Regions from separate parts of the Marinobacter sp. LM1 genome, predicted to be linked through region 2. Evidence: predicted binding sites of a transcription regulator. Region 2 holds the regulator's gene; each other region holds the start of a gene.
What was found. Region 2 encodes FliA, which starts transcription of late flagellar genes. Its sites were predicted from a motif close to CTAAAGTTTNNNNNNNNNNNGCCGNTAA; they were not measured.
Positions count from the first base shown of each region.

Region 1 (2,270 bases), 1.5 Mb from region 2:
GAGTCAAAGGAGAGCTTGAGGACAATGTCCGGGCGCTGAAATTTCCTTATCTTGCGATTTACCACCCGAGCCTGTTGCTGGGGCAGCGCAAGGAGGCTCGAACGGCCGAGGCTCTTGGTGTGGCCGTCATGCCGGTTGCGAATCGGGCGTTGATCGGGCCACTGAGAAAATATCGGGCAATTGAAGCGGAAGCCGTCGCGTCGGCCATGGTCAACGAGCTTGAGACCATTAGCGGAATCACTTCGGGCGGTGCAGTGGTGAGAGTGTGGGAGTACGACGATATCTTAACGATGGGCAATCGTCGCTAATGCGGTCCTTCACCTGATGTAAAATCCGGGTCACTGTTCCCGAGCGATCGATGAGGTTGATTAATGAAATATGTACTTTTTCCTTTTCTGGTGTTTTCCGTATTCATGGCGACAGGGTGCAGTCGCCCGGAATCGCCCCAGGAAGTATCGGAAGCGTTTTGGCAAGCTGTACTTGAAGAGGATGCTGAAGCGGCCGCAGATTATTCAACCCTGGTCGATGAAGCGGCGTTCGATGGTTTTGAACAGCAATGGCAGAACGTGAGCATTGAGTGGGGGCGTGTGGTCATTGATGACAATCTGGCCCGGGTAACCACCACCCTGAGTGGTCTGGAGGGCCAGAGCGAAGCCACGGAGTCCTTAACCTATCTGGTACGTAAAGGTGACGACTGGCTGGTGGATTATTATCGCACCGGCGATGCCCTGAAACAGGGCCCGGTTTGGGGAAGTCTTGTTGGGCAGCTGGAAAAACTGGGTGAAGATCTCAAGAGTCGCTGGGCAAATCAATCTGATGAGATGGCGGTAGAGCTTGAGAGGCTGGGGCGGGAGTTGCAGCAACAGGCCCAGAGTATGAATGAAGATATGTCGGCGTTGGCTGAAGAGTACGGTGATCAACTGAGCCAGCATCTGGAAGAGCTGTCTGAATCCCTGCGGGAAGCGCTTAAATCTACCCCATCTGCAACGCCGCAGGACAGACGTACCTTGAACGAAACGGTAATCAGGCTTGAAGACCAGCGGGAGCAGTTGTCTGAAGTCAACTTGAAGACGCTTGCGGAGAGCACCGCGACCGCCGCCGAAGCCCAGCTGCAATTGGGCGAATTGAGCGAGGAGTTTGCGGCCTACAAGGCGGAATGGCGGCAACGTGTTGTCGACATGCAAGCAGAAATGGCTGAGTTTCTGGAGAATCTGAAGACCCGCTGAGCCCAGGGGCGCCTCGCCCTTCTTTAGTGCATATTTTTGATGGCGCACCCCGATGGTGCGCCTCTCTCATCGTTTGAATCCGGCAGTTGCTACTTCCCTTCAGGTTTTGACCGGTCCGCCGGTTCAGGCCCGCTCTTTGCTTAGCTTCCTTCTGAAAGCAGGTATGTTTGCACCACCTCGTTGTAGTGCAGGCATGCAGTACCGATTGAGGAAGGCGCGCTATGACTTTACGCAGTGATTCCATGAACCTTTCATCCGATGAGCGGGGTTGGTTGCCCTGGTTTGGGGCCACAGGTAAGTTGCGGATGGGATGGTCCTGTTTTTTGAACCGCCAGCAATATGCAACGAATGAAGAGATATTCGAGAGCATCGCGAAAACCCGTCGCGAAGCGCTGATTAACTGGGCAAATGGCAAGTGGGCCTTCCTTGAGGGGCTTGCGGCACGACTTGAGGGTAGCGAACACGATAGCATTTCAGAGGTACTGGATTCGGCCGTTACGCGCCTCCGGGAAATTTCCGAGCTTTTCGTTGTGAAAGAAGATGGCTCTGTTGTCGCCTCGACGGTGACCGGCAGAAACGGAGCCGCAGGCCTCATGCCCGCGGCCGTGCAACGAGGGGTGAGAGAGCGGTTCCTCCACGGGCCCTACAGTGACCCGGTCACCTTGCAGCTTGGTGCCACAACTTCCAGATTTCATGACGATGTCACGCTGATGTTCTACCAGCCGGTCGCTCTTGCTGGCAATCAGGCAGCGGCAGTCTGTGCCCGGGTTCCGAACGATGTCATGAGTGACCTGATTCAGCGCGAGGCCGGGCACATTTTTGAAGAGTCTGGCGACAACTACATTTTCATGATCGACAGTCAGTTTGATCCATCGATCAGACCGGGAGTTGCCCTGTCGCGCTCGCGGTTTGAAGACGCTACCTTCAGTCACGGCGACAACCTCAAAGACGGAATCCGTACGGGCTTCGGTACAGTACGGATTCGGGAACACACCGAATTCGAAATACGTTTTACCGACCCGGCTACGGGGCAGTTGCACCCGG
Region 1 covers NZ_CP114373.1:3,197,866-3,200,135, reverse strand. Annotated here, with positions in the region: gene OZ656_RS14925 (NAD(P)H-binding protein) at 1-308, shown strand, start outside; gene OZ656_RS14920 (hypothetical protein) at 372-1,226, shown strand; gene OZ656_RS14915 (methyl-accepting chemotaxis protein) at 1,448-2,270, shown strand, end outside.
Region 1: the regulator FliA is predicted to act here: its motif matches at 1,324-1,351, upstream of OZ656_RS14915 (methyl-accepting chemotaxis protein).

Region 2 (2,270 bases):
GAGCGCACAGACAGTCGCCGAAGGTGCCTGAGCCTCGTTGGCGACCAGAATAAAACACCGGCACGCGTGCCCGTACAAGAACGTAGTAAGAGACTGATAACAGTATGAGCAGACCACATCCGGTTCAGGTGATTGCGGTTTCCGGCGGCAAGGGCGGTGTCGGCAAGAGCAATGTTTCGGTCAATCTCGGTATCGCCCTGGCCCAGAAGGGGCGCCGGGTTGTCTTGCTGGACGCGGATCTCGGGCTCGCCAACATCGATGTGTTGCTCGGCATTACCGCCAATCGAAATCTTCAAGACGTACTCAGCGGCGATTGTGATCTGAAAGACGTGCTGGTGAATGGCCCTGGTGGTATCAAGATTGTACCGGCTTCCTCCGGCACCCAGCGTATGACCCAGCTCAGCGCCATGGAACATGCCGGCCTGATCAACGCTTTCAGTGAGCTGGGCGACCAGATTGACGTTCTGATTGTGGATACCGCCGCAGGTATTTCTGAATCGGTGGTCAGCTTCCTCAGGGCCTCGCAGGAACTTCTGCTGGTGGTCTGCGACGAACCTACTTCCATTACCGATGCGTACGCGTTGATCAAGCTGATGAACCGGGATTATGGCACCAACCGCTTCCGTATCCTGGCAAACCAGGTCCGCAATGAGCAGGAAGGCCGCCATCTGTTTGAAAAACTGACCCGGGTCACCGAGCGTTTTCTGGATGTGGCACTACAATATGTAGGTATCGTGCCTTACGACGAGGCCGTCAAGAAAGCCGTTCAGAGGCAGAAAGCGGTGTTGGATGCCTATCCGAGGGCGAAAGCCTCGCTGGCTATCCGGGCTCTGGCCGAAAAAGTGGACAGTTGGCCTTTGCCGTCCTCTCCCAGGGGGCATCTCGAATTCTTCGTGGAGCGGCTCGTCGAAGTCTGATCTGAATCCAGTCCTACAAGAAAACCGGATACATGACATTGGCGAAACATCTGGGAATTTACCATCAGGCCGGCGCCAGGAGCCCTTCAGCCCTGATTGAAGAGCATGCGCCGCTGGTCAAGAAAATCGCCCTTCATCTCATGGCCCGGCTGCCGCCATCAGTGCAGCTGGAAGACCTTATGCAGGCCGGTATGATTGGCCTGCTGGAGGCCGCGCAGCGCTATTCTTCCGGCAAAGGTGCCACCTTTGAAACCTACGCAGGGATTCGCATCCGCGGTGCCATGGTGGATGAGATCCGCAAGGGCGACTGGGTGCCCCGCTCAGTGCATCGCAACGCCCGGCGAATCGCCAGTGCTATCAAACAAGTGGAAGATCGTACCGGGCGCGAGGCCCAGGATGCCGAAGTAGCTGAAGAGCTTGGCATTGGTCTGGACGAGTATCATGCCTCACTTGCCGACGCGAACAGCGGTAGACTTTTTAGTCTTGATGAGCTCAATGAATCCGGCGAGCTGCCGATAGAAGAAGCAGAAGCGAGTGATAATCCGCTGGACGGTATTGCTTCAGGCGCTTTCCAGCGCAGTCTGGCAGACGCCATTGAGCAGTTGCCTGAGCGTGAAAAACTGGTATTGAGCCTGTATTACCAGGAGGAGCTCAACCTCAAGGAAATCGGTGCGGTGCTTGGGGTCAGTGAGAGCCGGGTAAGCCAGATTCACAGCCAGGCGGCGTTGAGACTTCGCAGCCGGTTGGCCGAGTGGCGGGATGGTGACAACGACTGATCGGCCAGGTGCTGTGTTTCGCTTTCAGCAAGCTGTGTAGCTTTTGGTAAACGATGCTTTACAACGTGCGCAAACACCACACAATAAGCGCTTAAGGTAGCAGCCTGCTAGACTTCCAAAAGGCTGAATGAATTCCGGGTGTTACTGACTGGAGGTCCCATTGGACAAGAACATGAAAATTCTCATTGTGGATGACTTCTCCACAATGCGACGCATCATCAAAAACCTGCTGCGAGATCTCGGCTTCACCAATACGGATGAAGCAGACGATGGCAACACCGCGTTGCCCATGCTCCGAAGCGGCAAGTATGACTTCCTGGTGACTGACTGGAACATGCCCGGCATGTCGGGCTTTGACCTTCTGAAGGCTGTCCGTGCTGATGAAAATCTGAAGAACCTGCCGGTTCTGATGGTAACGGCGGAGGCCAAGCGGGACCAGATCGTGGCTGCGGCTCAGGCCGGGGTGAACGGGTATGTGGTCAAGCCTTTCACGGCAGCCGTGCTGAAGGAAAAGATCGAGAAAATCTTCGAACGAATCCAGTAACCAGAGGTCGGATGGCTCGCCATGAGTGATACC
Region 2 covers NZ_CP114373.1:1,689,542-1,691,811, forward strand. Annotated here, with positions in the region: gene flhF (flagellar biosynthesis protein FlhF) at 1-31, shown strand, start outside; gene OZ656_RS07910 (MinD/ParA family protein) at 105-917, shown strand; gene OZ656_RS07915 (RNA polymerase sigma factor FliA) at 950-1,693, shown strand; gene cheY (chemotaxis response regulator CheY) at 1,854-2,237, shown strand; gene OZ656_RS07925 (protein phosphatase CheZ) at 2,259-2,270, shown strand, end outside.

Region 3 (2,270 bases), 970 kb from region 2:
CGTACGTGATTCGCCGCAGGCTGGACCGCGCCGACCACCTGGCCAGCGATGAGATCTGGCGTCGCTGGTTTCATCGTTGGGGCCGGGTAGAAGCGGGTCAGGAGCGGTCAGTCTGGAGAGGGGCGCTGCTGGTTGTGTTACCTTCTCTGGCGCTCGCTGGCGCGTGGGCGCTGTCCAGTGAGGCGGGCTACCGCTATGCCCTGTATCCGCTTGAACTGGTGCTGATGGTGGTACTGATGGGAGCGCCGGGCTGGCGCAAGGTGCTGCGAGCCTATTCCGATGCCTGGCGGCGCGGAGATATGCAGGCTGCCTGGCACCATGTTCAAGAGCGCCTGCCCGCCTCCGAAAGAGGAGCGGCGCTATCGCCAGAAGCCATGCACCTGTCGGTGTCGCGGGCGCTGATGGTCTCGGTTTTCGAGCGTTTCTTCCTGGTGGTTTTCTGGTACGCCGTCGGCGGCATAGCGCTGGCTTTTCTGGCTCGCGGGCTTGTAGCTCTGGCGGGCCAATGGCCGCAGGCGGCCGCGCGGGAACGCTATCAGCGGGCGGCCCGGCTTATCGGCTGGATTCCTTCCCGCTTGCTGTCATGCACATTCGGACTCGCCGGTGACCTGGCCGGCTGGTCCCGGGAAATACGCAAGGTATTCCCGGGATTCGGGAAAAAGACCGCGGATGTGCTCATGATTTCCGCCAACGGGTCGTTAACTGGTTATGCACTTGATCCTGCGCGCTTTTCGGAGTTGCACCCGGAAGAGTGGCCCGATTTTGGCGGACGGAGCCTCAGCGCCATAAGGGACCTCCTCAACCGGAGCATGCTGGTGTGGATATGTGCGTTTGCATTGCTGGTGATCGCAGGCATGGCCTAGCCGGAAAGCAAAAACGGATTACAGAATAACACTAAATAGTGATTAAGTTTTTCCGGCAACGGGCGATAATCAAACAAAAGAATAAAGATTCAGTTGTTAGAAGCAGCGAGGGCTCTGTGAACTATATAATCAATCCGGCTGTAGCACTGATGAATCGGCTGCCCATGGTTTACAAATTCAGCCTCATCAGCATTCTCTTTCTTGGCCCTATCATCGTGCTTTGCTGGTTGGTGATTTCCGGGCTCAACCAGTCGGTTCAGACCATGACCCGCGGCATTGAAGGTCTTGCAGAACTCCAGAAGGTGGAACGCCTGCTGGTGGCGTCGATGGATTACCGTGACTATCAGGCCCCTGGCATTCTGAAAGACGAACAACCCCTGCTCGAAAAAGCCAACGAAGCGGCCAGTCGTATGGACGCCCTGTTGGCAGATCTCGCCGAACCACAGCGTTCTTTTGACACCTCCGGCTCCTGGCAGGAGCAGATTCTGGCTGTAAGGGAAGAATGGGAGACGCTCAAAGCCAACGATAACTATCAGGGCAACATTGACCCCCAGTTCAAGTACTACCAGGAATTTGTGCAGAAGGTGATGGCCTTGCTGCCGGCGACCATTGAAATCAGCGGGTTGGGGCAGGATGCGTCCCGGGAAAACCTGCTGCTGTTAGGGCTGGTGCGTTCTGCGTTGCCTGAGTCTCGCACTGTTGTTGGCGGCGCCCGTTCATACGGTATTTTTGCGCTGGTGGAAGGTCAGGTGGGCTATGCACTCAGCGAAACCCTGAATGAAATCTACGATCAGTTGACCAACCGCAGTTCGCTGCTTTCGCCGGCCCTTTCCGTTGCTGTGGAGGCGTCGCCCCAGCTGGCAGAGAGTGCGAGCGGTGCGTTGACCCGCACGGAAGAGAGCCTGATGACAGTGCGTGATGAGCTGGACCTGAATGTCATTACGCCTATGCGCCTGGAGCTGCCCTGGCAGGAATTCGACGAGACCGTATCGGCGCAGATGGGATATTACGATACCCTCAGCGATCGTATCTTCGATGTGGTTGCCGGTAATCTTGAGGATCGCCTGGCTCGCCAGACCGGGCAGCGCACCCTGATTCTGGTGGCGCTGATTGCTGTGATGCTGGTGGTGGTCTACCTCTATGTGGGCTTCTTTATGTCTGTGCGGATTGCCATCAACCGGTTCAGCGAAGCTGCAAGAAATGTGGCCGCCGGCGATATGACCACCCATATCCGGTTGAACAACCGGGACGAACTGGGGGAGCTCACCTCTGAGTTCAACAACATGACCGATCGTATTGCTGAGCTTGTCCGGTCGGTGGGCTCTACAACAGCAGATGTTGATCAGCAGGCGGTCCGGGTGAATGACACCGCATCGGCTAACAGTCAGGCCGTGGCCCGACAGATGG
Region 3 covers NZ_CP114373.1:2,661,129-2,663,398, reverse strand. Annotated here, with positions in the region: gene OZ656_RS12520 (histidine kinase) at 1-863, shown strand, start outside; gene OZ656_RS12515 (methyl-accepting chemotaxis protein) at 980-2,270, shown strand, end outside.
Region 3: the regulator FliA is predicted to act here: its motif matches at 905-932, upstream of OZ656_RS12515 (methyl-accepting chemotaxis protein).